DNA from 3 places in the Acidovorax sp. FG60 genome. Region 2 is predicted to be linked to each of the others. Evidence: predicted binding sites of a transcription regulator. Region 2 holds the regulator's gene; each other region holds the start of a gene.

Region 1 (10,207 bases), on a different contig from region 2:
CATCCATGAGGTCGAGCACGCGCGCCACGCTGTAGTCCACCACCTCGCCCACGGTCTGCGGGCGCAGGTAGAAGGCGGGCAGCGGCGGGCAGATGATGCCGCCCATCTCGGTCACGGCCACCATGTTGCGCAGGTGCGTGAGGTGCAGGGGCGACTCGCGCACCATCAGCACCAGGCGGCGGCGCTCCTTGAGGGCCACGTCGGCCGCACGCGTGAGCAGGTTGTCAGCCAGCCCATGCGCTATGGCAGCCAGCGTGCGCATGGAGCAGGGCGCGACCACCATGGCATGGCACTGGAACGAGCCGCTGGCGATGGCCGCGCCCACGTTGGCCACGTCGTGCACGCGGTGGGCCAGGGCCTCGACGGCGGGGCGGTCCATGTCCAGCTCGTGCTGCAGGTTGCGCCAGCCGGCGTCGGAGACGACCAGGTGGGTCTCGATGCCGCTTTGGCCTTGCAGCACCTGCAGCAGGCGCGCGCCGTACACGGCGCCGCTGGCGCCCGAGATCGCGACGATGATGCGGCGGGTGTGGGCAGCATCAGCCATGCGAGGGCTCCATGGCGGCAGAACGAACCAAGGGCTGCGCCTGCTGATCGGCCTCCACCTGCTCCAGCACCAGCGCGGCCTGCACGGGGTCGAAGTCTTCGTGGGCGCGCTTCTTCACGCCGTACTGTTGCAGCTGGTAATGCCGGTCGGCCACGATGCCATGGCGCGCCAGCGTGCTTTTGACGCAGACCAGCGGACAGCCGTCGAGCGCGATGATGGGCCGGCCCGAGCGCACGGTCTTCATCAGGTGCGGCACATCGCCCCCCACGCCCGCAATGCACGACATCTCGGCCACGCCGCGCCGGTCGAGCTGCAGCGCCACGTGGTTGGCCAGCTGCGCGGCGCTGGAGCAGCCGGAGCAGGAATAGACCAAGGGGTGGTTCTGGGGATGGGTGTCGGTGGTCATGCTCACCCTCCGTTGCGGGGTGTCGGGTCCAGGCGGCGCCGCAGGTGGCTCAGCACCTGGCGCGGCGCCAGCTTGTGGACCCACTGGCGCGGGTCCAGCACGGGCAGCTCGATCGCATCGAGCGCGTTCTTCACCACCAGGCCCAGCTCGGTGTCGCCCTCCATCGACAGGCGGCGGCTGAAGAACAGCGTGTCGGGGTCTTGCTGGCGCTGGGCCAGCAGCAAAAAATCACGGGCCGTAGCGCTCAGCGTGACGTCGGCCACCTGCGGCGGCACCAGCGGTGCATGGGGGGCGAAGCGCTGGCCCGTCCAGGCAAAGTCGAACGCCACGCGCGCATCGCGCACCTGCACCCGCATCTTCTTGTGCAGCAGCACCTGGCCCACGTCCGCAGGCAGGTGCCGCGCCAGCGCCAGGTTGAGCGCGGTTACCAGCAGCTGCGAGCCAGGGTAGGCGGGCAGGCGCGCCAGCACAGCGCCCACGGGCGCAGGAACGAGCAGGGGGAAAGGAAGGGGAGAAGCCGCCATGAGACAGAAGGGCCCTCAGGCCACGTAGAAAAACACGGTGAAAAAGTGGCAGACGCTGCCGCCCAGCACAAACAGGTGCCACAGCCCGTGGCCGTGGCGCACGCGGTGGTCCAGCGCATAGAAGACGATGCCCAGCGTGTAGCAGGCCCCACCCGCAAGCAACCAGGCAAACCCAGCTGGCGTGAGCGCCTGCCACAGCGGCACCACGGCCACCAGCGCCAGCCAGCCCATGAGCACATAGATGACCAGCGACAGCACGCGTGCACCCCGCGCCCACCAGATCTCCTGCGCAATGCCCAGCAGGGCCAGGCCCCACACCACGCCCAGCAGCGACCAGCCCCAGGGCCCGCGCAGCGACACCAGCGCAAACGGCGTGTAGCTGCCCGCAATCAGCAGGTAGATGCTGCAGTGGTCCAGCTTTTGCAGCACGGCCTTGATGGTGCGCCGACGCACGCTGTGGTACGCGGTGGAGGCGGCGTACAGCGCCACCAGCATGGCGCCGTAGATGCTGAACGCCACCACCTTCCACGGATCGCCCAGGCGCGCCGCGAGGGTGATGAGCACGGCCGTGCCTGCCGTGGCGAGCAGGGCACCCACCAGGTGGCTGATGCTGTTGAAACGTTCTCCGGGGACCATGCGGTGATTCGCTTCGCGTTATGGATGCATGGCAGGCCGCGCGGCAGCACCACCTACAGCGCCATGCAGCCCCTGCTCCAGGCCCGGTCGCCCGAACCAGTAGCCGTTGCAGGGCAGATCGGGCATGAAGGGCTGCATGCGCTCCACAAAGTCGGGTGTCTTTTCAGGAGTCTCTTTCGCAACCACTGCGCGGCGGGCTTCGTCAAACGCGGCGATCACCTGCGGCATGCGCTGGGCCTGCGGGCTCAGGCGCACCACGTCCACGCCTTGGGCGCGCATCGCCGCCAGCTCGTTGGCCAGGTTGTAGACGCGGGCCGACTGGGTCTGCGTGCCGTTAAGCACGAGAAAGCCCTCGCCCTCGCGCGTGCGCAGCGGCAGGCCGTCAGGATGGTCGAGGCAGCTGAACTGGCAGTCGTCCTTGGGCAGGTTGCGGTGGCGCGCGGTGAAGCAGCGTGCCGAATAGGCCAGGGGCATGCGCCCGTAGGCAAACACCTCGGTCTCGATGCCTGCGGGCCGCTGCGCCAGCACGGCAGCGAGCGCGGCCTGCGACATTTCGAGCGGCATGACCCAGCGCGTGGCACCCAGCTGCGCCATCCATTGCAACGAGTGCGCGTTGTACAGGTTCAGGTGCGGCCCGGCCACAAAGGCCTGCGGCCCGGCGGGTACGCGCGCAAGACAGCTCACGGCGCCCATGTCATTGGCCTCAACCAGAAATTCGCCGTTGCCTGTGATCTTGTGCATCACGCCCACGTCGGCGCTGGACTCGATGAGCACCTGGCTGGACAAGACCGCCTCCTTGCCCGCGTCCCGCAGCATGCGCGCCAGCGCCAGCCAGTCGGCCAGGCGCAGCTCATGGCGGCGCGAACACACCGTCTCGCCCAGGTACACCACATCCACAGGCGTGGCGGCCATGGCCTCGTAGAACGCGAACACGGTGTCGCGGGGCCAGTAGTACAGCAGCGGGCCGAGAGAGAGTTTCATGGGGCGGTCTCCGGGGTTTTTATCGTGGGATCCAGACGCTAGTAGCGGCTCACAAACCTCAGCGAAGCGGTTCTGGCTAGGCGCCGCGTCGCAGGCAGTACGGCCAGTACGACAAGACGCGGCAACGACGCCAGAAGAGGTTTGTGAGTCGCTCATCATTTCCAGGGGCGGTGGTAGGCGCCCAGCGTGTGCTGCTGGCCTTCTGCCACCTGGTCCAGGCTGGCCATCCAGCGCGTCTTGGGCGCATAGCGGTGCGGGTAGGACAGGCACTGGTCCATGGCCTCGCGCCAGACCTGGGTGACCTGCGCCACATACGCGGGGCTGCGCTGGCGGCCTTCGATCTTGATGGCGCGCACACCCATCTTGAGCAGCTGGGGCAGCAGCTCCAGCGTGTTGAGGCTGGTGGGCTCTTCGATGGCGTAGTAGTTCTCGTCATCCCCCACGTCGAAACGCCCCTTGCACAACGTGGGGTAGCCCGCGTTCTCGCCGGGTGCATAGCGGTCGATGAGCACGCCGTTCAGGCGCGACTCGCGGCCCTGCGGCGTCTCCACCCAGCGCACGGCCTTGGGCGGAGAGCACACGCCGTGCGTGTTGGGCGATTCGCCGGTCACGTACGACGACAGCGCGCAGCGCCCCTCGACCATCACACACAGGCTGCCAAAGCCGAAGACTTCGATCTCGACCGGCGTACGGTCGATGACCTGGCGCACCTGCTCCATCGACAGCACACGCGGGAGCACGGCGCGCACGATGCCGAACTGCTCGCGGTAGAAGTTGATGGCCTCGTAGTTGGTGGCCGAGCCCTGCACCGACAGATGCAACCGCAGCCGGGGATGGTGCTGCAGCGCGTATTGCATGAGGCCGGGGTCGGCCAGGATGACGGCGTCCACGCCCAGGTCGACCGCCTTGTCCAGTGCGCTGCGCCACGGCCCCGGGTTGGCCGCCTGCGGGTAGGTGTTGAGCGCCATGAAGACCTTGCAGCCGCGACCATGCGCATAGGCAATGCCGTTGGCGATGGCGGCCTCGTCAAAGTTGAGGCCCGCAAAATTGCGCGCATTGGTGGCGTCGCGCAGGCCCAGGTAGACGCAGTTAGCGCCGTGGTCCACAGCGGCCTTCAGGGCGGGCAGGCTGCCGGCGGGGCAGACGAGTTCCAGTCCGGGGGTTGCAGCTTCAGGCAGCACCGCCTCCATCGATTTCAGGGGTTCCATCACAAACATTCAAACGCGGGCCCCGGGCCGGGCCACAGCACTGGGCGCCACCATAATGAGGACACCCCACGCATCCGCTGATCTTCATCAACGGCGGTGCACAATTCCGGAGCAAACCAGTCGGGTTTTGATGTGGCCCGCCTCCGCAGCGCACCCCATAGCCGCCAGGCCTTGACTTGCGTCTACGCTGTCCCACTTTTCGTTCCTTCCTTTTGCCCAACCCGGGCGCTGCCCTGTCATGAACAAGAACCTGTGGCTGCTGGCGCTGTGCCAAGGCCTTTTCCTCACCAACAACGTTGTCTTCATTGCCATCAATGGCCTGGTGGGCCTGCAGCTGGCGCCCTTTGGCTGGATGGCCACGCTGCCGGTGATGGGCTACGTGGTGGGCGGGGCGCTGTCCACCCCGCTGGTGGCGCGCACGCAATCGCGCTGGGGTCGCAAGGTGTCGTTCCAGATCGGGCTGGCCGTGGCCGTGGCATCGGCCGCGCTGTGTGCCTGGGCGGCGTTCAGCGGCAGCTTCTGGCTGCTGTGCACCGCTACGCTGGTGGCGGGCTACTACAGCGCCAACGGTGGCCTGTACCGCTTTGCGGCCGCCGAGCTGGCGGCCCCGGACTACCGCGAGAAGGCCGTGTCGTTGGTGCTGGCCGGTGGCCTGCTGGGCGCCGTGGCAGGCCCCAACCTGGCCAGCGCCACGCGCACGCTGTTCCCGGTGCCGTTTGCGGGCGCGTACATCGCGCTCATCGGCGTGGCGCTGTTGTCCATGCTGTGCATGGCAGCCATCCGGTTCGAAGCGCAACCCGTGGTGCTCAACGCTGCGGGCCAACGCGAGCAGGGGCGCCCCCTCTCTGTACTGATGCGCCAGCCTGCCTTCATCGTGGCCATTGTGGGCGCGGCGCTGGGCTATGGCGTGATGAACCTGCTGATGGCGGCCACGCCGCTGGCCATGCAGGTGTGTGGCTTTGACTTTGACGCCTCGGCGCTGGTGCTGGAGTGGCATGTGATTGGCATGTTCGCTCCCGGCTTTGTCACCGGCCACCTCATCAAGCGGTTTGGCGTGCTGCCCATCATGGGCACGGGGGTGTTGCTCAACTTCGCCTGCGTGGCCGTGGCGCTGATGGGCGTGGAGCTGCACCACTTCGGCGTTGCGCTGTTCTTCCTGGGGGTGGGCTGGAACTTCCTGTTCACCGGCTCCACCACGCTGGCCATGACGGCCTACCGGCCTGAGGAGAAGGATCGCGCCCAGGCGGCCATCAACTTCTGCGTGTACGCCACGCTGGCGCTGAGTGCGTTCTCGTCGGGTGTGCTGGTCACCACACAGGGCTGGACGCTGCTGAACGCCGGGTCGCTGGTGCCCATTGTGGTGACGGGGCTGGCACTGGCCTGGCTGGGTCTGCAGCGCAAGCGCGTTTCACGCGGCGTCTGAAGGCATCTCAGCCACAGCGCCTTCTGCGGCCACCGTGGTGCGCAGCCACTGTGCAAAGGCCGCCACCGCCCGGTCTTCCAGACGCCCCGGCGCCACGAACAGGCTGTAGCCCCGCGCACCGCTGTCGTGGTGCGGGTGGGCCAGCACCAGCTCGCCCGATTGCAGTTCGCGCTCCACAAAATACCGGGGCACCAGGCCTAGCCCCAAGTCGGCGCGCACGGCCTCCACCAGCATCGAGAACAGATCAAAGCGGTGGCCTCCCAACGTGTGGCCGGGGATGCGCGTGATGCCCGCACGGGCCAGCCAGTAGTCCCAGGCGCCCAGGCGCGAGCTGAGCTGCAGCAGCGGAACGGCCCGAAAATCGCCGCGCTCCGTCGCACGCCGGTGGCGCGACTGCGGTGCACACACGGCCACGCAAACCTCGGGCATCAGGGGCGCTGGCACCACACCGGGCCAGGCCGCGTCGTCGTACTGCACGGCCACGTCGAACGGTATCTCCGCCATGTAGATCTGCGTGGGGTACACCTGCAGGTGCAGGCTGCAGCCTTTGTGCTGCGCAAGGAAGGCAGGCAGCCGGGGCAGCAGCCAGCGCTCGGCAAACACCGGCACGCAACCCACCAGCAGGCGCGCGCCATCGGGCCGCTGGGCCATGGCTTCGAGGGTGTGGTTCTGCAGCCGCAGCAAGTCGCCCACGATCTGCGCGTGGTAGCGGCGGCCTACGTCGGTGAGCGTGGAGCCGCGTGCGCCGCGCTGCACCAGCTGCAGGCCCAGCTGGCCCTCCAGCAGGCGCAGCTGCTGGCTCACGGCGCTGTGCGTGAGGCAGAGTTCTTCGGCGGCCTTGCTCACGCCGTGGTGGCGTGCCACGGCATCGAAAACAAGCAGGGCGCGGGTGCTGGGGATGTGTTTGCGCATGTAAGAAAAACTGTCGGCTGGGCAGATTAAAGCAGAGCCCAGGGGCGGGGTTCGGTCCAACAATTGCATGGCCCTGCATGCTGGCCCACGGCTCCATCCACGATGGCTGGACAGGCCGGTCACTCCTTCCGTTTGTGTTTGTGTTTCGCTGGATCACCATGACTCTCCCTCTCCATACCTTCCGTGCCACAGCCCTTGCGGGTGCCATGGCCCTCGCCTGCGCCGCCTTGCTGCCCGGTGCCGCCCATGCGCAGTTCGGTGCCGTGGCGCCCACGCCCACCACGCTGCGTCCCGCCGTGGACAAGGCCTATGGCCAGCTCATGGCTGCGCCCCAGATCCTGCAGCTGCTCGATGCCGTGAAGGCCGACCACGACCGCGCCACCGAAGACCTGCGCATGCTCACCGAGATCGAGGCGCCTCCGTTCAAGGAACAAAAGCGCGCCGAAGCTTTCCTGGCCCGGCTGCAGGCCCTGGGCCTGACCAACGCCGCGATCGACGCCGAAGGCAACGTCGTGGGCGTGCGCAAGGGCACGGGCAACGGCCCCAAGCTGGTCATCTCGGCCCACCTGGACACCGTGTTCCCCTCTGGCACCGATGTGAAGGTGAGGGAGCGCGACGGCAAGCTGTATGCGCCCGGCATTTCCGACAACACACGCGGCCTGGCCGTGCTGCTGTCGTGGCTCAAGGTGCTGAACGACCAGAAGATCGCCACCGTGGGCGACCTGGTGTTCGTGGGCAATGTGGGCGAGGAAGAGCTGGGCAACCTGCGCGGCATGAAGCACCTTTTCAAGGAACACCTGGACATCGACGGCATGGTGGCGCTGGAGCCCGCGCCCGATGGCACGGTGCTGGTGCTGGGCACGGGCAGCCACCGCCACGAGGTGACCTTCAAGGGCCCGGGCGGCCACAGCTACGCCGCGTTTGGCGAGGTGCCCAGCGCCATCCACGGCATGGGCCGCGCCATTGCCAAGATCGCCGACATCCGCACGCCCAAGAGCCCCAAGACCACGTTCACCGTGGGCACTGTGGGCGGCGGCACATCGGTCAACACCATCGCGCCGGATGCGCGCATGGCGGTGGACATCCGCTCCGACGAAACAGCCCCGATGCTGGCCACCGAAAAGCAGGTGCTGGCCGCCGTGGACAGCGCCGTGACCGAAGAGAACGCGCGCTGGGGTGTGAACACCCTGAGCGCATCGACCAAACTCATCGGCGACCGGCCCGGTGGCCGTACGGCGGCGGATTCGGTCATTGTGGAAGCGGCCGTGCGCGCCAACACGGCGTTTGGCCGCAAGACGGTGCTGGGCGGCGCGAGCACCGATGCCAACGTGCCCATGTCGCTGGGCATCCCCGCCATCGTGATCGGGGGCGGCGGCAAGACGGGCGGGTTCCACGCGCTGTCCGAATGGATTGACCTGACGGACGCCTGGAAAGGCGCGCAGACCTCGCTGGTCACGGTGCTGGGGCTGGTGGGGGTGCAGGGTGTGAGTGCACCGCTGCTGGACAAGCGCCCACCCCGCGCCAAGTAGTTGCGCGGCAGCGGGGCGCCCTCTCAGCGACACACACCAGCGCGGGAGTGGAGCGGGCCGTGGATGGCGTGTTGCCGCGTGCCCTGCCGGGCAGGGCCCGCAGCACCACAATTCACGATTGTTGACATGAAGGAGACGCCAAGGTGCGTACCATGGGTGGTTCCGTCCGGGGCGGCGCACCGCCGTCCTTTATCCCTCTGCAGGAGAACACCATGGGTTTGCTCGATTCCGTTCTGGGTGCCGTTATCAACAATGCATCGCAAGGCGGCAATGGCGCCGCTGCAGCCGGTGGGGCCGGGAGTGGCCTGGGCGGCTTGATCAGCCTGGCTGCGCAGAACCCGCAGCTGGTGCAGGCCGTGATGTCCCTGATCAGCAACGACGGCCCGGTGGGCGGTCTGCCGGGGTTGATGGCCAAGTTTCAGCAGGCGGGGCTTGGCAATGTGATTGCGTCCTGGCTGAGCGCGGGGCCGAATCAGGCGATCTCCGGCGAACAGTTGTCCAGCGTGCTGGGCAGCGGCCCGCTGTCGCAGATCGCGTCGCAACTGGGCGTAGGCCCCGGCGCGGCAGCAGGCCAGCTGGCCCAGGTACTGCCGGGCCTGATCGACCAGCTCAGCCCGCGCGGCGAGGCGCCGCAGGGCGGGTTTGGCACCTCGAACGACCTGTTCGGAATGCTGGGCGGATTGTTGCAAAAATGATAGCTGCTAGCGCTTTATAGATAAGCGCTGGCGGCCATTTTGGCTTGAAATTTTGGGTAACCGCGACGACCCGGCTACCTCACTGCCGGACAGCGCCGCACCAGCCACTGCTGCAGCAGGTTGAACACCGGCTCGGCCAGCTCCGGGCTTTCATTGAACAGCTCGTGGAACAGGGGTTCAAAGCAGTGTGCATGCACGACGGCCTTGGGGGCTGCGGCCGCAAAGGCACGGCTGCCCGCAGGGTGGACCAGCTTGTCGCTGCCCGCCCACATCAGCAGCGTGGGCACGCTCCAGTGCGCGGCGCGGGCCACGGTGGCGGGGCCGCCGTTGGCGATGAAGCGGGCCAGACGGGCGCTGATGCGGTCGTGGCACAGCGGGTCGGCCAGGTAGGCCGCGACCACGGCCGGGTCGTGCGAGAGGTACTGCGCATCGAGCCCATTGCCCACGCGCAGGTTGGGTGCGATGCGCGGCAGCGTGGCCAGCAGCAGCTTTTGCACGGCGCCCAGGCCCGCATCCAGCGCGGGGGATGACAACACCAGGGCGTCCACAGGTCTTATCTTCAAGGACACAAAACGCGAAGCCACAAGCCCGCCCATGCTGTGGCCCAGCAGCACGAGGGGCTGGCCTGCGGGCATGCGGGCGCGCGTGGCGTCCACCAGGTCGGCCAGGTCATCCAGCAGGCGCAGGTCCGAAGTGAGGCCGCCACGTGGCCCACCAGATTCGCCGTGACCATACTGGTCGTAACCCCGCACGGCAAAACCCCAGTCGTTGAGGCGGCGGGCCACCGCGTCGTAGCGGCCCACATGTTCGCCCAGGCCATGCACTAGCAGCACGGTGCCCCGGCAGGGCTCGCCCTCGGGCAGGGGCCAGTCCTGCACAGCCAGGTTTTCGCCGTCGCTGGCGGTGAAGGTGGTGAGGGTGGAGGGAATGGGGTCGTCAGAGATCATGGCGGGCGGTGCTGTTGAGCGGGCAATCGCTCAACCAGGAAAGAACAGGAAGGCAATCCCATAAAAAGGCGGTACGGCATGGCCCGGCGGTGGCCGAACGAATCACGCGTGGCGCAACCCACGTCAGGCGATGGAGGCCCAGAGGTCGTCCCAATCCGTGGGCAGAAAATTGCCTTCGCGGCGCAACACCTGCTGGTGCTGGCGGTTGAGCACATAGTGCGTGGGGCGGCGGGTGATGGTGCCAAAGCTGTCCTGGTGCCCCACAGCGTTGCGCCAGGCAATCGGAAAGCGCTGCTCGGCAGGCACGGACACTTTGAGCAGCTCGATGTACTGCATGAAGTCCGCGTTTTTTTCGTCCATGTTCACGCCCAGCAGCACAAAGTCGCGCTGGCGGTTGTTCGT
Region 2 (10,207 bases):
GCCATCTGCAACCACCTGGGCCGACTCCCCCCAGAACGCCATGTCCTGCGGTGTGGAGGCCAGACGCAACACGGGCGTACCCACCATCTCGGCTACAGGCAAGCCCACCAGCCGCTGCGCGGCGGCATTCGCGTGAAGGATGAGCAGACTGGTCTCATCGACCAGCCAGACGGCCTCCTGTAAACCGTCGAGCCAGCCGTGGGACTGCGAAACGGTCACGACCCTGCCTCTTCGGGACCGGGGCTGACCGCACGCTCGAAAAAGTAACAGATACGCTGCCGCGGAGAGAGGTAGTCCAGCGCATCGCGCGGCAGTTGCGCAGGCTTGAGGCTGCGCCGGATACCCAGCTCGGGCACAGTTTCCAGGTCCAGAATAGGAGCCTCATCCTTGGGCACCCGGGAGTCATGGACGATGACCTTGGGCCGCAGCGGGCGCGAAGAGTTGACCGAGGCAACAATCGCATAGCGGTCGTTCACCAGCTGGACGATGGAGCCTGGCGGGTACACCCCCATCATGCGGATGAACGCCCCGAGCACCACGGAATCGAAGCGCGCCTTGAGCTGTGCAAAGATGACCGACAAAGCCTCGTGGGGTGTGAGCGCATCCACTCCATTGGCGGGATTGCACATGCGATCGTAGCGATTGACGAGGGCGAGCACCTGGCTCGCGCGCCCCAGATCGGACCCCGACAACCGCAGTGGAAACCCACTGCCATCGGCCATCTCATGGTGCCGAGCAACGGCGGTAATCACAGGTTCGGGCAGCCCCATGCGCGTGGCCAGTGTCACGGACTCAGCCACATGGGTCTCGTAACGCGTACGCTCCATCGGAATCATGGAGGGCGTAGGTTGCCTGAGATTCGGCGGCAGCTTGAGCTTGCCCAGATCATGAATCAGCGCGGCAATGCCAAGGTCGTGCAGCTCGGCACTTTTCATGCCCAACGCACGGCCCAGCAGCAAAGAGATCACCATCACGTTGATCGGGTGCAGGGCATTGCGCTCGCCCACCCCTTCCGACAACAGCCGGATGACAGAATCACCGTTTTCCAGGAGTTCGGCCACGCAACCTGACACCAGCGTTTCGCCTTTGGTACGGGCCTGGTCGGGGTGCTCCGAGACAACACGCTCCAGCGCCTGGTATTGCCGCGTGGCCTCCCCAAACCGCTGATTGCAGGCCGCCAGCGTCCGGTTCTGGGCCTCCAGCAATTCACGCCTGCGCTGCGCCTCTGGGTCCACCGTGGCTGTAGCTGTCGCAGCCTCAGGTGCACTCGAAGACGATGCCTTCATTTCCGGCACGCTCCAGGCTGCAGGCACGAGTTCCCTCAGTTCTGGATCGCTCTTTTTGGGAAAGTACCGCACCTCGGTGAGCCCCAGCTCACGCAAGGTGGCAATCTGCTCTGCCGCCGCCACACGAAAGCTGCTCACCGGGAACGGATGGTGCAACCAACCCACGTCGAGCTGGATGTACATGCCGACACGCAGTTGGCTGATGTCGATGAGGATGGAGGAGTTCACTTCAAGGCGTGTGAAACATGGCGACGTCAATGCCACCAATAGTTACACAGATTATCGCCAGATCGAGGGTCTTGTCGAAGGAGTGCGCCTGCGCCGCAGCGGCATGGCAACACTTGCCTTTCTCACCAAGGGCAAGCGTTGATCACCCTTGTATAGACATGGATTTACGAGGCCTCGCGAACCCCGTCGCACCGCAGCTTGCGAATGGGGGAACTGCTGGCTAGCGGCACCACAACGACGGTTTGTAGACCAGGTCCATCCAGAGTGCCCAGCTGGCCACTGCGCACAGCAAACCTCCTGCGATGCGCGTTCCCCAGTCCGCACGTTTTGCATTGACCCCTGCTTTCAGCCGAATCCACACCAAGGGCCCGCCCACCAGCCACACACCACTGCCCAGGCCAAAAAGCGCCATGCTGAGCGCCCCTTCCAGAGGCCCTCCGCTCAGCGCAGCCACGAGCAGCGCGGAATAGAGCAGGCCACAGGGCATCAAGGCCCAAAGCCCACCAGCAACCAGAACCCCGCCTGGTGCACTGACCAGAGGCCGCACACGCGCCCATACGGTACGGCCCGCCTGCTCTACCCACTGGGGTTGGCGCGCCTGGATCACCATCATCAAACCCCACGCCATCACCGCAACATGCATCAGGGTCCACGCAGGGCGAAGTGCCACGGTCTGCTGGGTCACCCATGCCAGGCTGTCCATGGCCCATGCAGCCAAGCCACCCGCCATAGCGTACCCGGCCAAGCGGCCAGCATGAAAAGCGACGGCGCGCTGAATGACACCGCCACGGGGCACCCACTGCACTGTCTGCACCGTCAGGGGAGTTGCCTGTGGCTGCGCATCGCCACCGGCTGTGGACGCCATGCCCCCACCGCCCTGCCCGATCAATGCCCCACAAGGCGCAGAACACATGGCCAAACAATGGGACCCGCCAACGAGCCCCATCAGCAAGGCGGTTGAGGCGACCGTAGCAATCATGAGGATCAGATGATGCGCGAAAAACGGGCGCGGTTGCGGTCAGCCTGCAGGTAACGGTCAAAGACCATGGCAATGCCACGCACAAAGAACCAGCCCATGGCAGTGACCTCGACCCCATCGGGCCGCACCACCACAAGCCCCTGCTCGGCCATGGTTTCCAGTTGCGCCAGCTCCGCAGAGAAGTAGTGGCGAAAGTCGATCAACCACGCTTGCTCCATGGGCTCAAACAACAGCTCGCCTTGGCACATCAAGGCCATGATGACGGCGCGGCGCACAAGATCGTCGCGCGTCAGGGCCAACCCACGAACGACGGGCAGGCGCCCCTGATTCAGAAAATCGTAATACTCATCCAGGGTCTTGGCATTTTGGCTGTAGGTGGCTCCGACCCGGCCAATCGCAGACACCCCCAGGCCGATCAGGTCGCAATCAGGTTGCGTACTGTAGCCCTGGAAGTTGCGGTGCAGACGCCCCTGGCGCTTGGCGACTGCCAATGCATCCTCAGGCAATGCAAAGTGGTCCATGCCCACATACACGTACCCAGCATCCATAAAGGCGTCCAGCGAACGGGAGAGCATCGACACCTTGCCTGCAGCAGCTGGCAACTCGGCCGAAACAATACGGCGCTGAGGCTTGAAACGTTCTGGCAGATGGGCATACGCGTACAACGCGATACGGTCAGGCCGCAGCTGCGTAACCTGGGCCAGCGTGCGGTCAAACGACTCTGGCGTCTGCCGAGGCAGGCCGTAGATCAAATCCACATTGATGGATTCAAAACCCAGCGAACGTGCGGACTCCACCAGCGAAAACACCTGCTCGGCAGGCTGTATGCGGTGAACGGCCTTTTGAACCTCGGGATCGAAATCCTGCACCCCAAAGCTCAGTCGGTTGAACCCCAGTTCCGCCAGCACTGCAAGGCGGTCCGCATTGACGGTGCGAGGGTCCACCTCAATCGAATACTCCCCGCCCGGCGCCAACGAAAAGCTGCGTTTGAGCATGCCCATCAGCTCCCGCAAGCCCTCGTCCGATAGAAAAGTGGGCGTGCCACCACCCAGGTGAAGCTGACTCACCACCTGCCCCGTGCCGCAGTGTGCTGTGTGCAAGTCAATCTCGCGGCTCAAATACCGCAAATACACCTCTGCACGATCATGGTGTTTGGTGATGATCTTGTTGCATGCGCAGTAGTAACAAAGGGACTCGCAAAAGGGGATGTGCACGTACAAAGACAGCGGCAAGGCCTTCGTCATGGAGCCCAGTCTGCGCTGCTCCAAGGCAAGCGCGTAGTCGTCCTGCCCAAAGGCCTCGACGAAACGGTCAGCTGTTGGGTAAGAGGTATAACGGGGCCCTGGCACGTCGAAACGGCGCAGCAGCTCGGGCGAAACAGCGGTCATGGGCAAATTCCTTGCGTACACTTCGACTGTGCCGTAAGCTGCACTCCATGTCCTTGACCTGCATCAAGTGATGGGCCGGGACGAACAGCGACAATTTGATGCACATCAGTCGCCCACCCGCACCCAAAGGCCCAGCCTGTTAGGCATATGGGGCGATATGCTCAAACCTTACCCAGCCTCTGTTCCTATGAACCCGCTCACCATCAAAGTCGCCTGCTCCAACTGCAACCTGCGCGAGCTGTGCATGCCGGTGGGGCTGAGCGAGGAACAGCTGCAACGCATTGACGAGGTCGTTGCCGTTCGCCGCAAGATCAAACGCGGTGGAACCCTTTTCCGCAACGGCGAATCCTTCACCTCGCTCTATGCCATTCGAACCGGCTTCTTCAAAACATGTGTAGCCACCGAAGACGGGCGTGACCAGGTCACGGGTTTTCAGATGGCAGGCGAGATCATCGGCCTTGATGGCATCGTGAATGACCACCACACCTGCGATGCGGTGGCCCTGGAAGACGCGGAAGTCTGCGTCATGCCCTTTGACCGCATCGAAGAACTGTCCCGCGAAGTCACCGCCTTGCAGCACCATGTGCACAAGATCATGAGCCGCGAGATTGTCCGTGAGCATGGCGTGATGCTGCTCCTGGGCAGCATGCGCGCTGAGGAGCGCCTGGCCGCGTTCCTGCTCAATCTGGTTCAGCGCCTGCACGCCCGGGGGTTCTCGCAGTCCGAGCTCGTGCTGCGCATGACCCGCGAAGAGATCGGTAGCTACCTGGGCCTCAAGCTCGAAACCGTGAGCCGCACCTTCTCCAAGTTCGTGGAAGAAGGCATTGTCGAGGTCAAGCAGCGCCATGTGCGCATCCTGGAGACCGAGGCCCTCAAGCGCATCGTGAACAACCAGCAAGCCTGCCACTGAACCTGCTGTCGTCTGCCATCCTGGCAGTCCTCACCACATTGACCTTTGCCAATAGGTGGCACTACCGCTCAAGGGCACGATGATGTCTTGCGGCAGTCATCGGGACGCTCGCCTTCGGGAACCGGGCAACGGTTAAGTTCAAACGGTGACATGGCCAGCAGCGTGGTCAACGCGCTGGATGCCATCGTGATTATCCAGAACGCAAAAAAGGCCAGCGTGTACACGCCCTGCCGTGACAATGCCAACGGCTGCCCAAACCAGTGCAGGTCTTGCGGATCCACCATCGCAAAAACCAGCATTTCCATCACACCGGCCATCAAAAAGGCCGGCCAGGCAATCCACATCACGCGTTGCATCCACATTGGTTTGTCTCCTGGTAAGGCCGTGCAGGCATGCTGCCCGGCCAGGTGGGTTCAGCGCGGCTGGTCCTGGACCGGGGTGGCCGCGTGGTTGCGGCCCTTCATGGCTGGCAACAGGCTTTTTTCTGGGGTGGCCAGTGTCTTGTTGATCTCGATGCCCTGGCGGTAATAATCTTCCGCGACCACAGGGTCGGGGCGCGATATCGCGAGCCACAGGGTCACAAACCCTGCAATGATCACGATCACGGGACCGGCGATGATCAGCCACACATGGCCAAACCTCCACCAGGGTGCAGCGGCAGAAGGGGCAGTGCCGAGGGCGGAACTGGATGGCATGGTGCTTACTCCTCAAAAATTATCTTGCTCAAAGCAAGACCCGCGAAGGTCTTGCACCGGGTCGCTCGCTGCGTTATCGCGGCACCAGAAACACGGATTTCTCGCTCACATGGGCGTCCGCGCCCAAGGCCTGCACATCGAACTGCACGGCATGTGATCCCGAAGGGGCTGATCCATACGGTATCTGCAGACGGACGGCCACCCACCGGGACTCCGCCGCACCGATGTCCACCTCGGCATCAGAAGCGACTTCCAGCCCTTCAAGGCCACGCACACTGATGCGATAGCGCTGGGGGCCTTCAGTGGCGTTCATGATCTGCAGGCGGTAGATGTTCTCCAGCTTTCCACCTGCCACGATGCGCGACAGCGCCGCCCGATCACGGACCACATCCACCTTCAAAGGCGTGCGTGTGACAAGGCTGGCCATCATGCCTACGCACAGGGCCACCAGAACCGCGCTGTATATCAGCACTCGTGGCCGCAGCACACGGCGCAGGATCTGCGACTGACTCCACCGTTTGGCCACGCCGTTCTGCGTAGAAAACCGGATGAGCCCGCGCGGATACTGCATCTTGTCCATCACGGTATTGCAGGCGTCCACGCACAGGCCACAGCCGATGCATTCGTACTGCAAGCCCTTGCGAATGTCGATGCCCACAGGGCACACCTGCACACACAGCGAGCAGTCAATGCAATCGCCCAACCCCTGGGCTTTGTAGTCGATGTTCTTCTTGCGCGGCCCACGCTGCTCACCGCGTTCTGGGTCGTAGGTAACGATCAGCGTGTCCTTGTCGAACATGGCGCTCTGAAAGCGCGCATAGGGACACATGTATTTGCACACCTGTTCGCGCATATAGCCGGCATTGCCATAGGTGGCAAAGCCATAAAACAGTACCCAGAAAATCTGCCAGCCACCCTGCACCGCCAGCAGCTCTGCCCCGAGTTCGCGGATGGGCACGAAATAACCCACGAACGTGAACCCCGTCCACAACGCCACGACAATCCAGATGACCTGCTTGAAAAACTTCTTGCGAACCTTCTCGAAGGTCCAGGGCCCATTGTCCAGCCGAAGCCGTGCACTGCGATCACCTTCGATCTTGTGCTCGATCCACATGAACATTTCGGTGTAGACCGTTTGCGGGCACGCAAATCCACACCAAAGCCGCCCCGCCACCGCCGTAAACAGGAACAGCGACAACGCCGAGATAATGAGCAGGCCCGTGAGATAGATGAAATCCTGGGGGTACAGAACCAGGCCGAAGATGTAGAACCGCCGAGCCCCCAGGTCAAACAGCACCATCTGGCGCTGCCCCCATTCAAACCACGGCAGCCCGTAGAAAACGATCTGCGTGAGAAACACCATACCCCAGCGCCAACGCGCGAAGAGGCCACTGATGGAACGCGGGTAGATCTTCTTTTGCGCTTCGTACAGGGAAACAATCTCGCCCTGCGATGAGGCATCGGACGCAACCGGCGCTATCGGGATGACCTTGCGAGCAGGCTCGCTGGGTGGGTTCATGATGGTATCGGTCCGTTTGCTTCGTGGTTCTCAGTTTGCGCTGCCCCCTGGAGCTGTGCCTGGGCACTGCTCCAAGTGGCCAAGGCTCAGCGTGCAGCGGCCTGGGTGCCGTTCGACAAGCCCCAGACATAGGCCGACAGCACACCGATCTGCGCTTCTGTCAGCTTGTCCGCCTGGGCGGGCATCTGGTTAACCTTGCCGTTGTTGACCATGGCAGTGATGGCCGCCTCGCCCCAGCCATGCAGCCAGATGTCGTCGGTCAGGTTGGGGGCACCCAGTGCCTGATTACCCTTGCCGTCCATTCCGTGGCAGGCTGCACACGCCGTGAACTTGGACTTGCCCAACGAAGCACGCAGCGAGTCATGCGGGCTGCCCGAAAGACTCAGCACATAGTGCGAGAGATTGCGCACATCTTCGGGGGAGCCCACTGCGGCAGCCATGGGAGGCATGTTGCCGATACGGCCCTTCTCGATGGTTTCACGGATCTTCTCGGGTGCACCGCCATGCAACCAATCGCCATCAGCCAGATTGGGGAAACCCTTGCTACCCCGGGCGTCCGAGCCATGGCACTGCGCGCAGTTGTTCATGAACAGGCGCTCGCCAATGGCCTGGGCCTGAGGATCCTTGGCAATGTCTTCAGGCTTCATCGAGGCAAACCGGGCATACAGCGGCTCCAGCTCGGCCTTGGCCTTGGCCATCTCAGCCTCGTATTCACCCTTCTGTGTCCAGTTGAGCTTGCCGGAAAAGCTGCCCAGGCCTGGATAGGCGGCCAGGTAGCCCAGGCCGAAGATGATGGTGATGACAAACAGCCACACCCACCAGCGTGGCAGGGGGTTGTTCATCTCGACCAGGTCTTCGTCCCAGACGTGGCCGGTAGTGTTGTCGGACGTGGCCATCACCTTCTTGCGGCCTGCCATCCAAAGCAGAATGCCGCAGGCGATGATGCCGACCAGGGTCAGCGTGGTCACAAAGACCGACCAGAAATTGCTGGTGAAGTCACTCATGGGGTGTTCTCGTTCTGGTGAAGGTCAATCTTGCTCGAAAGGCAGCTGGGCGGCCTCGTCGAACCGGGCCTTGTTGCGGCCTCGGTAGGCCCAGACCCAGATGCCAATGAAACAGGCCATTGAAGCCAGCGTGGCCACAATGCGCATGGTGGTGATGTCCATGGGGATATCTCCTTTACTTGAGCGCGCGGCCCATGACTTGCAGGTACGCAATCAGCGCTTCCATCTCCGTCTTGCCCTTGACATCAGCGGCAGACGCAGCGATCTGTTCGTCGGTGTACGGCACACCCACAGTGCGCAGGGCCTTCATGCGCGGCGCCACGCTGGCGGGGTCCACGGCGTTCTTCTCCAGCCAGGGGTAGGCAGGCATGTTCGATTCGGGCACCACATCACGCGGGTTGTTCAGGTGGATGCGGTGCCATTCGTCGCTGTACTTGCCTCCCACGCGGTGCAGGTCGGGGCCTGTGCGCTTGCTGCCCCACTGGAAGGGGTGGTCGTACACAAACTCACCCGCCACCGAATAGTGCCCATAGCGCAGGGTTTCAGCGCGGAAGGGGCGGATCATCTGCGAGTGGCAGTTGTAGCAACCTTCACGGATGTAGACGTCGCGGCCCACCAGTTGCATGGCGTTGTAAGGCTCCACGCCCTTGACCGCCTCGGTTGTGGACTTCTGGAAGAACAGTGGCACGATCTCTACCAGGCCGCCGATGGCGATGACCAGGAGGATCAGCACGATCATCAGGAAGTTGTTGGTTTCCACCTTTTCATGGGAGAAGCCGGTCGAATTCGATGGGTTGTTGTTAGACATGAGTTATCTCCTTCGGCTCAGGCGTGGGCCGCATTCACGGCAGGAATCGCCACCTTGACCGAACGGCCCGAGATCGCTGTCATCCACACGTTCCAGGCCATGACCAACATGCCACCCAGATACAGCAGGCCACCGGCCACGCGGATCACATAGAACGGATAGGTCGCCTTCACGCTTTCCACAAAGGTGTAGGTGAGCGTACCGTCGGGGTTGATGGCGCGCCACATCAGGCCTTGCATCACACCGGCAATCCACATCGCGGCGATGTACAGCACGATGCCAATGGTGGCCATCCAGAAGTGCAGCTCAATGGCCTTGATGGAGTGCATCTTTTCGCGGCCAAACAGTCGGGGCACCAGGTAGTACAGCGAGCCCATCGAGATCAGACCCACCCAGCCCAACGCGCCAGAGTGCACGTGGCCCACGGTCCAGTCGGTGTAGTGACTCAGGGCGTTGACGGTCTTGATGGACATCATCGGACCTTCGAACGTGGACATGCCATAGAACGACAGCGACACGATCAGGAAACGCAGGATGGGGTCGTCACGCAGCTTGTGCCATGCGCCCGACAGGGTCATGATGCCGTTGATCATCCCGCCCCAGCTGGGTGCCAGCAGGATCAGCGAGAACACCATGCCCACCGATTGCGTCCAGTCAGGCAGCGCGGTGTAGTGCAGGTGGTGAGGGCCGGCCCACATGTAGGTGAAGATCAAGGCCCAGAAGTGCACGATCGACAGGCGATACGAATACACGGGTCGTCCCGCCTGCTTGGGGATGAAGTAGTACATCATGCCCAGGAAGCCTGCGGTCAGGAAGAAGCCCACGGCGTTGTGGCCATACCACCACTGCACCATGGCATCCTGCACACCGGCGTAGGCCGAGTAGCTCTTCATGAGGTCAGCCGGGATCGCAGCGCTGTTGACCACGTGCAGCAATGCCACAGCCAGGATGAACGCGCCAAAGAACCAGTTGGCCACATAGATGTGCTTGACCTTGCGCACACCGATGGTGCCAAAGAACACGATGGCATAGGACACCCATACCAGCGTGATCAGGATGTCAATCGGCCATTCGAGTTCAGCGTATTCCTTGCCCTGGGTGTAGCCCATTGGCAGGCTGATGACGGCCCCGGCAATGACCAGCACCCATCCCCAGAAGGTGAAGGCCGCCAGGGGCCCGGCAAACAGGCGAACCTGGCAGGTGCGTTGCACCACGTAGTAACTGGTGGCGAACAGCGCACTCCCACCAAACCCAAAGATCACCGCATTGGTGTGCAAGGGTCGCAAGCGGCCATAACTGAGCCACGGAATGCCAAAGTTGAGTTCAGGCCAGGCAAGCTGGGCGGCGATGATGACGCCCACCAGCATGCCAACCACCCCCACAACCACGG
Region 3 (10,207 bases), on a different contig from region 2:
ACAGTGGCGCAGCGACTGCAGTGCACAGGCAGCCTGCGTGTGGGCGGCGAGCTGGACTGCGGGGCTGCCGCCCACGTCGGTGGCCACTGCCGGGTGACCCAGGATCTGCGGGTGATGGGCGACCTGGGTTGCGACGGCGGCATCAAGGTGGGTGGCCACCTGCAAACCGATGCTGCCGTGCAGGCTGCCCGGGGCGTGTGGGTAACGGGCGACGTGGACTGCAAGGGCCACCTGCAAGTGGGCTGGGGTGTGCGGGCCGGTGGGCACATTCACGCCGGAGGGGCCATCCGTGCGGGCGAGAGCCTGTGGGCGGGCGAAACCATTGCGGCGGGTGAGGCCTACGGCGTATACGCAGGCCTGGTGGTGCCGCTGCCCGACTGGCCCCACAGCGCCCAGGTGTGCGCCCGCGAACAGCCTGCACGCCTGCTGAGCGGCTGCTGGACCGATGGCCAGGGGAACACGCCATGATGGCCATCGCCTGCAGCCTGTGCGACCCACGCGACGCCACCGTCATCGCCAACACGTGGCCCGGCCAGGGCTTGCTGGGCCGGTGGGCCCAGCGGCTGACCGAACTGCGCATCGACGTGGATCTGTCGGGCCGCGACATCCAGCGCGAGTTCGAGGCGCTGTACGACCGCATCCGCACCAACCACCGCACGCGCGATGCGATGCAGCCGTTGCCCTTGCATCTGCATGGGCTGGTGTTTCGCCTGCGCGAGGCCGACGGCGAATACTTTGTGTATGCCATCGACCCGCAGCGCAACCGCATCGTGGCCTACACCGTGTTCAACCGGCTGGTCGAGGTGGACCGCCGCACCGACCGCCACCTGCGTGCGCCCCACACCAAGGTGGTGGACGGCTACCGCCGCATGGGCATTGCATCAGCCATCTACCGATGGTGGCTGGACTCAGGGAGGAGCCTGATAACAGGCGCACGCCAGTCGGCCGGCGCCCATGGCCTGTGGATGGCCCTGGCACGCGACTACGAACTGGCAGCGGCGCGCATCGACACCCACAAACGCGTCCAGCAGCTGCCGCTTCCACCTCCCCCAGGGTTTTTCAACGCGCTGGACACCCGGCTGGTGCTGGTGGGGCGCGATTGCCGCCTGGCGGACTTCATGCAGCATGCGGCCTGGGGCGGCTGATCGGGTGACCCCGGCCGCTCCCTGCCTCTCAGCCCAGCACCTCGCGCAGGGCAGCGTCGTACAGGCCGGTGAGCTTGTCCATCACCCCCAGCAGGCGTTCGCTGGTGGTGGCCACGGCGTTCAGCCCCGCGCCATCAGCCGGGCGGCGCAGCGCGGATTCAAAAAACAGCCACTGTGAGTCGGCCAACTCCAGCTCGTTGCGGATGGACGATGTGGACACGGGCGCCGCCTTCAATGTCTGCAAGGCCTGGCGGAAGTCCGCCGCATCGGACGCCAGCTGCGCCTGCACCACCTTGGAATCCACCTTGGCAGCACTCAAAAAATAGTTCTTGGCCAGGCGCTGCGACAGCATGCGCTGGCGGCCCGCCAGGTTCACCAGGCGGGCACTGGGGGCCTGTGCCAATTTTTCGATGGCCTCGGTCACGGCCTGCGCAATGAGCAGCGTTCGATCGGCCTGTTCCGATGCCGCCGCTACCAGGGCCGTGGTGGTGGCGGGCGCCGAAGTCATCTGGTTGAGCAGGGCAAACTGCTTTTGCACTTCTGCCAGCTGCCGCCCGACTTCTGCAGGCCACTGGCCCGACTGCATGCCTCGGGCCAGTTCGCCGCTACCCGTCTGCACCATCTTGCGCGCCAGCCCCATCACATCCACCGCCGCAGCAGGCAGCACCTGCAGGTACTGCTGGCTATAGGCCTTGGCCATGCGCTGCGACAGTGCGCGAAACCAGCCCGCATAGTTGATGGCCCCCGACAACCCCATCTGCGCCTGGGCTCCTGTCGCCCAAGTTGCCCAGGTGGGCAGCAGAACACCCGCCGCCACCCGCTGAAGGGCCACACGGCGCTGGCATGGCACGGCATCGACAGAAAATTCGCGCGTCAACATGGGAATCCCCTTGAAATCGAATGGGCAGATTGTTGCAACGCAGCAAACAGAACGCCCTGCGCCATGTCAAAGGCGGGCCATACCAGCGCCTGAGCTAAACTTGACCGCGATCAACTCCGCGCGCAGGGGCTTGCCCCCTCTGAAGGCCCCCTTGCGGCAAAATCGCGCCATGGCCGAACGAGTGATTCCCCTGGTGGACCAACGCATTGCTGCTTTGGCAGCGAAAGTGCCCGCGCGAGCCGTGGTCCCCACGGGCCTGCTCACCGACACCCGGGGCCGCCCGCTGCGCGACCTGCGCATCAGCGTGACAGACCGCTGCAACTTCCGCTGCAACTACTGCATGCCCAAGGAAGTGTTCGACAAGGACTACCCCTACCTGCCCCATGGCGCGCTGCTGAGCTTTGAAGAGATCACGCGGCTGGCAAAGCTCTTCCTGGCGCATGGCGTGCGCAAGATCCGCCTGACCGGTGGCGAGCCCCTGCTGCGCAAGAACCTGGAAGCGCTGGTGGCGCAGCTGGCCCAGCTGCGCACGGTGGACGGGCTGGCGCCCGACCTCACGCTGACCACCAACGGATCGCTGCTGGCGCGCAAGGCCAAAGCGCTGAAAGACGCGGGCTTGAACCGCGTGACCGTGAGCCTCGACGGCCTGGACGACGCCGTGTTTCGCCGCATGAACGATGTGGACTTTCCGGTGGCCGACGTGCTGGCGGGCATCGAAGCGGCGCACGCCGCCGGGCTGTCGCACATCAAGGTCAACATGGTGGTCAAGCGCGGCACCAACGACCACGAAATTTTGCCCATGGCCCGCCACTTCCGGGGCACGGGCACCACGCTGCGTTTCATCGAATACATGGACGTGGGCGCCACCAACGGCTGGCGCATGGACGAAGTGCTGCCCTCAGCCGAGGTCATCGAGCGCCTGCGCGCCGAGCTGCCGCTGGTGCAGCTCGACCCCAGCAGCCCCGGAGAAACCGCCGAGCGCTGGGGCTATGCCAACGCCGCAGGCCAATATGACCCCGCCCTGGGCGAGGTGGGCGTGATCAGCAGCGTGACCCAGGCGTTTTGCCACGACTGCAACCGCGCGCGCCTGTCTACCGAAGGCAAGTTGTACCTGTGCCTGTTTGCCTCCGAAGGCTACGACCTGCGAACCCTGCTGCGCGGCGGCGCCAGCGACGAAGCGATTGCCTCGGCCATCGCGCCCATCTGGCAGCAGCGCACGGATCGTTATTCGGAGCTGCGCAGCAGCCTGCCGGCAGACAATACACCAGGGGTGCGGCGTGTGGAAATGAGCTACATCGGCGGGTAAGCAAAGTGCCGACTTTTTAGGGCACCATCGGTGGCTTCGGTCCTCGCGTTGTCCTTACAGCCACCCATGTCCCTTCAACCAAAACACCGCGCACTGTTTCTGGCCAACGCCGCCGTCTTGGTCACCCACCAGATCGACGCCGCGTACTGGCACGAGTGGGAGCTGTTTCACATCCCCGGCGGCAACCAGGTCAACTTGCTGCTGAACCTGCCCATCATTGCGCTGGTGCTGTACGCGCAGTCGCAAGTGGCCCGTGGCGAGGGTTCAGCGGCCCTGATGTTCTACAAACTCATGCCTTGCCTCGGTGCCTTGACCGTGGTGATCCACGGGCTGTTTTTTGCCCTGGGACACGAGGCCTTTGTACAACCTGTGTCCCTGGGCCTGCTGGTCGGCACGGCTGTCCTTTCCTGCCTGCAGTTGACCGCGCTGCGCACCCGGCCGCTGCGGTAGCCCTCTATTTCACGCTCCATCGCGCGCACCATGACCAAGATTGACACCCAAGACATTACCGGCATCGTCCTTGCCGGCGGCCGCGGCTCCCGCATGGGCGGGGTCGACAAAGGCCTGCAAAACTTTCGGGGCCTGCCCCTGGCCCTGCACACCCTGATGCGACTGCAGATGCAGACCGGCGCCACCATGGTCAACGCCAATCGCAATCTGGCCGCCTACGAAGCCTTCGGCGCACCGGTGTGGCCCGACGTGCTGAGCGACTATGCCGGGCCGCTAGCGGGTTTTTTGACAGGACTGGAGCGTTGCGAAACGCCCTGGCTGCTGACAGTGCCCTGCGACACCCCGCTGTTCCCCCTGGACCTGGCCCAGCGCCTGGCGGCGGCGGCTGACGCCCAGGACGCCGACATCGCCATGGCCGCAGCGCCCGAGGACGATGGCACGGGCCGCACCACCGTGCGCACCCAGCCGGTGTTCTGCCTGCTGCGCGTGGACCTGCTCGAAAGCCTGGTCGCTTTCACCCAGGCCGGTGGCCGCAAGATTGACGCATGGACGGCACAGCACCGCTGCGCCATCGTGCCGTTTGACCAGCCCGGCGACGACCCCAAGGCCTTTTTCAACGCCAACACCCTAGCTGAGCTGCACGCGCTGGAAAGCGCGAGCGCACCGCAGGCCTGATCACGCACCGCTGCGATGAACGCGCACACGCCTGCGGCCGCCCGTGCAGTGTTGATCCGCCCGTTGGTCGCATCGGACGCTGTGGCCTACAAAGCCCTTCGCGACGAGGCTTTGCGCACCGCGCCGGATGCGTTCACGTCCGACTACGAATCCTCGGTGGGCCGCGATGCCAGCGAGTACGTGGCGCGGTTTGGCGCGCCGGAGTCGGGTCAGTTCTTCCTCGGCGCCTTCGATGCCGCAGGCCAGCTGGTCGGCTGCCTGGGCTGTGAGCGCGAGCAGCGCACCAAGCAGCGGCACCTCGCCACGCTGGTAGGCATGATGGTTGCGCCACAAGCCCAGCGCCAAGGCATCGGCCAGCAGCTGGTAGCCGCCTGTGTAGAGGCCGCCAGCGGCGTGCCCGGACTGACCCAGCTGGTGCTGACGGTCACGGCCTCCAACACGCATGTCGTGCGCCTGTACGAGCAGGCCGGGTTCCGCGCCTGGGGCCTTCTGCCCCACGCCATCGTGGTGGACGGCGTGGGCTTTGACAAGCTGCACATGGTGCGCGTGCTGCACGACTGATTGAAAGTTACTGAGACCCATGAAAACCATTGCCCAGATTGCCGCCGAACTGCAAGGCTACGACCCGCAGGCCCTGAGCGCTGCCGATGTGAACACGTTCTTGGAACGGCTGGTCGAGCCCGTGAGCGCCACCGAAGACTTGCCCCTCTTCAGCGCCCTGGGACGCGTGCTGGCGCAGGACGTGATCTCCCCCGTCAGCGTGCCGCCCCACGACAACTCGGCCATGGACGGCTATGCGTTTGCGGGCGCCCAACTGGTCGCAGGCCAGCCTCTCACGCTGCGCGTGGTGGGCACGGCGCTGGCGGGCAAGGCCTGGGTGGGCACCGTGGCGGCGGGCGAGTGCGTCAAGATCATGACCGGCGCCATCATGCCCACGGGCCTCGATACCGTGGTGCCGCAGGAGTTCACCACAGCCGCCGCAGCTGACGGCCACATCACCATCGCGGCCGATGTGCTCAAGACCGGCGACAACCGCCGCTTCAAGGGCGAAGACCTGATGGAGGGTAGCGTGGCGCTGGCCAAGGGCACGCTGCTGGCGCCTGCTGCGCTGGGCCTGGTCGCCAGCCTGGGCCTGCCCACCGTCACGGTATACCGCCGCCTGCGCGTGGCGTATTTCTCGACCGGCGACGAGATCCTAAGCCTCGGCGAGCCACCCCGCGAAGGCGCCGTGTACGACAGCAACCGCTACACCATGTTCGGCCTGCTCACGCGGCTGGGCGTGGAGGTGATCGACCTGGGCGTGGTCCGCGACGAGCCGGAATTGTTGGAGGCCGCATTTCGCAACGCGGCGCAGCGCGCGGACGCCATCATCACCAGCGGCGGCGTGAGTGTGGGGGAGGCCGACCACACACGCACCATGATGAAGAAGCTGGGCGACGTGGCCTTCTGGCGCATTGCCATGCGGCCGGGCCGCCCTATGGCGGTGGGGCGCATTGCCACCACAGAAAATCAAGCCGAATTGGCCTCCAGCGCTTACCCATCAAGCGCTAACAGCTATCAAAATGATACCAATCACCCCCACAGCGGTGCGGTGTTGTTCGGCTTGCCGGGCAACCCCGTGGCCGTGATGGTGACCTTCCTGGCCTTTGTGCGCCCCGCCCTGCTGCGCATGATGGGCAGCAACCACAGCGCCCCACCGCTGCTGCGCGCCACCAGCACCGAGGCCATGCGCAAGAAGCCTGGCCGCACCGAATACCAGCGCGGCACCGTGAACACCGCAGCCGACGGCACGCTGCAGGTGCGCACTACGGGCAACCAGGGCTCGGGTGTGCTCAGCTCGATGGTGCAGGCCAACGGACTCATCGTGCTGCACCACGGCCAGGGCAACGTGGCCGTGGGCGACACGGTGGATGTGATGGTGTTTGACGGCGTTATTTGACCCCCTGAGTCGCTTTTCACCTTCCCCCCAGGGGGACCGACGCCTTCACTGCGGGGCGGCCCTTGCTAAGCATCTCTTACAGGAGCCGCGCCCGTGGCACCCCGCGCGGGCGAAGCACAGCACAATGGCTTTTTTCATTTGCACCCGTTTGGAAATCTTGCGCCTATGCCCTACACCGCCCAGCACCTTGCGCAACCCCCATCCCGTGACGAGGTGGACCGCCTGACAGGCGCCGCTGTTGTGGAATTTGGCACCCCCTGGTGCGGCCACTGCCAGCGCGCGCAGCCACTGATCGAACAAGCGCTGAAGGACCGCGCAGATGTAGCGCACATCAAGGTGGAAGATGGCCCCGGCCAGCGCCTGGGTCGCACGTTCGGCGTCAAGCTGTGGCCCACGCTGGTGTTCTTGAAGGACGGCAAGGAGGTCGCTCGCCTGGTGCGGCCGCAGGGGCAGCAAGACGTTCTGGACGCCGTAAACACCGTCTCGGCACCTGCATGAGGCACGCGTCCGACTCCGAATAGGAAGAAGCCCCATCGGGGCTTCTTATTGGGTCGCACCGCTCCGCCGTTGGGGCACCGCATGGCTACTTGGCCACGTAATCGTGCGGCGGGTGCAGCGGATGCTCAGGCTCCTCGGCAGCCACCGCCGTGTTCGCCCCCGGCACGGCCTTGCGCGCGAACAGCGTGTACATGGTGGGCACCACAAAGATCGTGAGCAGCGTGCCCAGCGACATGCCCCCCACAATCACCCAGCCGATCTGCGTGCGCGTCTCGGCGCCAGCGCCTGAAGCCAGTGCGAGCGGGATGGCTCCCAGCACCATGGCGCCGGTGGTCATCAGGATGGGGCGCAGGCGCTGGGCCGAGGCCTTGACGAGCGCATCCACCATCTCCATGCCCTGCTCACGCAGCTGGTTGGTGAACTCCACGATCAAGATACCGTGTTTGGTGATGAGCCCCACCAGAGTGATCAGCCCGATCTGCGAATACACGTTGAGCGAGCCGCCGCTCCACTTGAGCGCCAGCAGCGCACCAATCATCGACAGCGGCACCGAGACCATGATGACCAGCGGGTCGATGAAACTCTCGAACTGCGCGGCCAGCACCAGGAAGATAAAGACCAAAGCCAGTACGAAGACGATGCCCAGCGCCCCCTGCGAGCTCTTGAACTCGCGCGAGGTGCCGTTGAGTTCGGTGGTGTAGCCGGGCTTGAGCACTTTCGCCGCCGTGGCGTCCATGAAGCTCAGCGCCTCGCCCAGCGAGTAGTCAGGCGACAGGTTGGCCGTGATGGTGGCCGAGCGGCGCTGACCAAAGTGGTTCAGCTCGCGCGGGCTCACGCTTTCGCGCACGTTGACCAGGCTGGACAGCGGGATCATGGCTTCGTTGCGGCCGCGCACGTAGATGGTGTCGATGTTCTCGGGCGTGGTGCGGCCCCTGGCCTCGGTCTGCACGATCACGTCGTACTGCTCGGCATCGCGCTTGTAGCGCGTCACTGTGCGCCCTCCCAACATGGTCTCGATGGCCTTGGCCACCACATCCACGCTCACGCCCAGGTCGGCGGCGCGTTCGCGGTTGACTTCGATGCGCAGCTCGGGCTTGTTCAGCCGCAGGTCCACGTCGGGGCCGACGATGCCGGGGTTCTGCGCGATCTCGGCCATGAAGGCGTTGGTGACGGCGTTGAGGTTTTCGTAGCTGTCCGAGGTCTGGATCACGTAGGTGAGCGGACGCGAGCGAAAGCCCTGACCCAGTGACGGCGGCGTGATGAGAAAGGCGTTGACGCCAGGCAAGCCCGACACCTTGGGCTGCAGTTCGCGCGCCAGCTCCAGCGTGGTGCGGTCACGCTTCTCCCAATCCACAGTGCGGTAGATCACGCTGCCCTGGGCCACGGTGGGGTTGCCGATGTTGGCGAAGATGCGGTCGAACTCGGGGTAGTCCTGGCCGATCTTTTCCAGCTCCAGTGCGTAGCGGTTGGTGTAGTCCAGCGTGGCGCCATCGGGGGCGGTGACGCTGGCCAGGATAGTGCCGCGGTCTTCCAGCGGCGACAGCTCTTGCCGCATGCTGGGGTACACCACCACCAGCGCCGCACCACTCACCGCCATCACCGCCAGCACGATCCAGCGGGCCTGGAAGATGGCGCCGCGCACGCCCCCGCGCTCGCTGCCCTTGGCCGACCAGCGGGCCGTCACCAGCCACCGCAAAAGGCGGCCATAAGCGTCTGACAGCGCCGTGAGCCAGCGCTCCATCGAGCGGTCGAACCAGTTGGGCTTCGGGTTGTGCTTGAGCAGCAGCGAACACATCATGGGTGAAAGCGTCAGCGCCACGAAGCCGGACACCACCACCGCGCCCGCCAAGGCCAATGCGAATTCCACAAACAACCGGCCCGTGCGGCCCGGGGTAAAGGCCAGCGGGGCATACACCGCCACCAGCGTCAGCGTCATGGCCACGATGGCAAAGCCGATTTCGCGCGCGCCCTTGATGGCGGCTGAGAACGGGTCCAGCCCTTCCTCGATGTGGCGGTAGATGTTCTCCAGCATCACGATGGCATCGTCCACCACCAGGCCGATGGCCAGCACCAGCGCCAGCAGCGTGAGGGTGTTGATCGAAAAACCCGCCAGCGACATCAGCGCAAAACTGCCCACCAGGCTCACCGGGATGGTGATGATGGGAATGATGGACGCGCGGAAGGTGCGCAGGAACACGAAAATCACCAGGGCCACCAGCACCACGGCCTCGGCAATGGTGGTGTAGACGCTTTTGATGGACCGGTCGATGAACAGCGAGTTGTCGTTGGCAATGTCGATGCCGATGTCCGGTGGCAGGTCGGCCTTGAGCGTGGGCAGCATGGCGCGCACGCCCTGCGACAGCTCCAGCGGGTTCGCGGTGGCCTGGCGGATCACGCCCACGGAAATGGCTTCGCGCCCGTTCAGGCGCACGCGGCTGCGGTCGCTGGCGGCGCCCTCTTCCACCCGCGCGACGTCGCGGATACGGACCGGGAAGCCGTTCACGGTGCGGATCACCACCTCGGAAAACTGCGACGGCGTGGCCAGGTCGGTCTGCGAGGTGACGCTGAACTCGCGCTGCTGCGACTCGATGCGACCTGCGGGCAGCTCCAGGTTGTTGCGGCGGATGGCGTCTTCCACGTCCTGCGTGGTCAGGCGGTAGCCCGCCAAACGCTCGGGGTCCAGCCACACGCGCATGGCGTATTTCCGCTCGCCGTAGATGGGCACATCGGCCACACCGGTCACCGTCTGCAGCCGCGGCTTGACGATGCGGTTGATAAGGTCGTTGATCTCCAGCGGCGTGCGTGTCTCGCTGCTGAAAGCCAGCCACATCACGGGCGAGGCATCGGCCTCCACCTTGGCGATCACGGGCTCATCCACAGCATCGGGCAGGCGGTTGCGCACCCGCGCGGTGCGGTCGCGCACCTCGGCGGCGGCGTTGTCGGCGTCTTTCTCCAACCGAAAGCGCACGCTGATCTGGCTTTGCTCGGCCCGGCTGATGGAGGTGATCACGTCCACCGCGTCAATGCCCGCAATGGAGTCTTCGAGCGGCTTGGTGACCTGGGATTCGATCACCTCGGCCGACGCGCCCGCATAACGCACGCTGACGGTGACCACGGGTTCGTCGATCTTGGGGTATTCGCGCACCGACAGGCGGGTGAAGCTCACGGCGCCGATCAGCAGCACCAGCAGCGAGAGCACGGTCGCAAAGACCGGTCGGCGTATCGATATTTCAGCGAGTTGCATGGCAGTCCTGGAACTTCATCGATCACGCAGGATGGCGTGGGCTGCCTTGTGGTGCGCGGCCGGGCCTGCC

Evidence for each region. Region 2 encodes FNR, which switches genes on or off when oxygen is low (the NO sensors DNR and NnrR bind a similar motif). Its sites were predicted from a motif close to TTGATNNNNATCAA; they were not measured.
Region 1: a site for FNR is predicted at 4,377-4,390, ahead of ubiU (ubiquinone anaerobic biosynthesis protein UbiU). Genes of this name have one in related genera too.
Region 3: a site for FNR is predicted at 2,126-2,139, ahead of ACODS0_RS20505 (type IV pili methyl-accepting chemotaxis transducer N-terminal domain-containing protein). Genes of this name have one in related genera too.

Annotation. Positions count from the first base shown of each region.
Region 1 covers NZ_JBMDJC010000004.1:350,550-360,756, forward strand. The annotation lists gene ACODS0_RS08730 (UbiX family flavin prenyltransferase) at 1-544, opposite strand, end outside; gene ACODS0_RS08735 (putative zinc-binding protein) at 537-950, opposite strand; gene ubiT (ubiquinone anaerobic biosynthesis accessory factor UbiT) at 953-1,474, opposite strand; gene trhA (PAQR family membrane homeostasis protein TrhA) at 1,490-2,110, opposite strand; gene ACODS0_RS08750 (U32 family peptidase) at 2,129-3,091, opposite strand; gene ubiU (ubiquinone anaerobic biosynthesis protein UbiU) at 3,247-4,281, opposite strand; gene ACODS0_RS08760 (MFS transporter) at 4,538-5,722, shown strand; gene ACODS0_RS08765 (LysR family transcriptional regulator) at 5,708-6,634, opposite strand; gene ACODS0_RS08770 (M20/M25/M40 family metallo-hydrolase) at 6,793-8,163, shown strand; gene ACODS0_RS08775 (YidB family protein) at 8,376-8,858, shown strand; gene ACODS0_RS08780 (alpha/beta hydrolase) at 8,933-9,805, opposite strand; gene ACODS0_RS08785 (peroxiredoxin family protein) at 9,929-10,207, opposite strand, start outside.
Region 2 covers NZ_JBMDJC010000007.1:240,468-250,674, forward strand. The annotation lists gene ACODS0_RS12910 (EAL domain-containing protein) at 1-219, opposite strand, end outside; gene ACODS0_RS12915 (HD-GYP domain-containing protein) at 216-1,514, opposite strand; gene ACODS0_RS12920 (hypothetical protein) at 1,525-1,656, shown strand; gene ACODS0_RS12925 (sulfite exporter TauE/SafE family protein) at 1,735-2,493, opposite strand; gene hemN (oxygen-independent coproporphyrinogen III oxidase) at 2,499-3,881, opposite strand; gene fnr (fumarate/nitrate reduction transcriptional regulator Fnr) at 4,069-4,791, shown strand; gene ACODS0_RS12940 (hypothetical protein) at 4,860-5,153, opposite strand; gene ACODS0_RS12945 (FixH family protein) at 5,205-5,486, opposite strand; gene ccoG (cytochrome c oxidase accessory protein CcoG) at 5,560-7,005, opposite strand; gene ccoP (cytochrome-c oxidase, cbb3-type subunit III) at 7,092-8,009, opposite strand; gene ACODS0_RS12960 (cbb3-type cytochrome oxidase subunit 3) at 8,034-8,171, opposite strand; gene ccoO (cytochrome-c oxidase, cbb3-type subunit II) at 8,185-8,817, opposite strand; gene ccoN (cytochrome-c oxidase, cbb3-type subunit I) at 8,835-10,207, opposite strand, start outside.
Region 3 covers NZ_JBMDJC010000016.1:22,547-32,753, forward strand. The annotation lists gene ACODS0_RS20495 (hypothetical protein) at 1-468, shown strand, start outside; gene ACODS0_RS20500 (hypothetical protein) at 465-1,145, shown strand; gene ACODS0_RS20505 (type IV pili methyl-accepting chemotaxis transducer N-terminal domain-containing protein) at 1,174-2,025, opposite strand; gene moaA (GTP 3',8-cyclase MoaA) at 2,195-3,331, shown strand; gene ACODS0_RS20515 (DUF6713 family protein) at 3,398-3,781, shown strand; gene mobA (molybdenum cofactor guanylyltransferase MobA) at 3,812-4,456, shown strand; gene ACODS0_RS20525 (GNAT family N-acetyltransferase) at 4,472-5,017, shown strand; gene moeA (molybdopterin molybdotransferase MoeA) at 5,037-6,395, shown strand; gene ACODS0_RS20535 (thioredoxin family protein) at 6,561-6,893, shown strand; gene ACODS0_RS20540 (efflux RND transporter permease subunit) at 6,979-10,137, opposite strand; gene ACODS0_RS20545 (efflux RND transporter periplasmic adaptor subunit) at 10,160-10,207, opposite strand, start outside.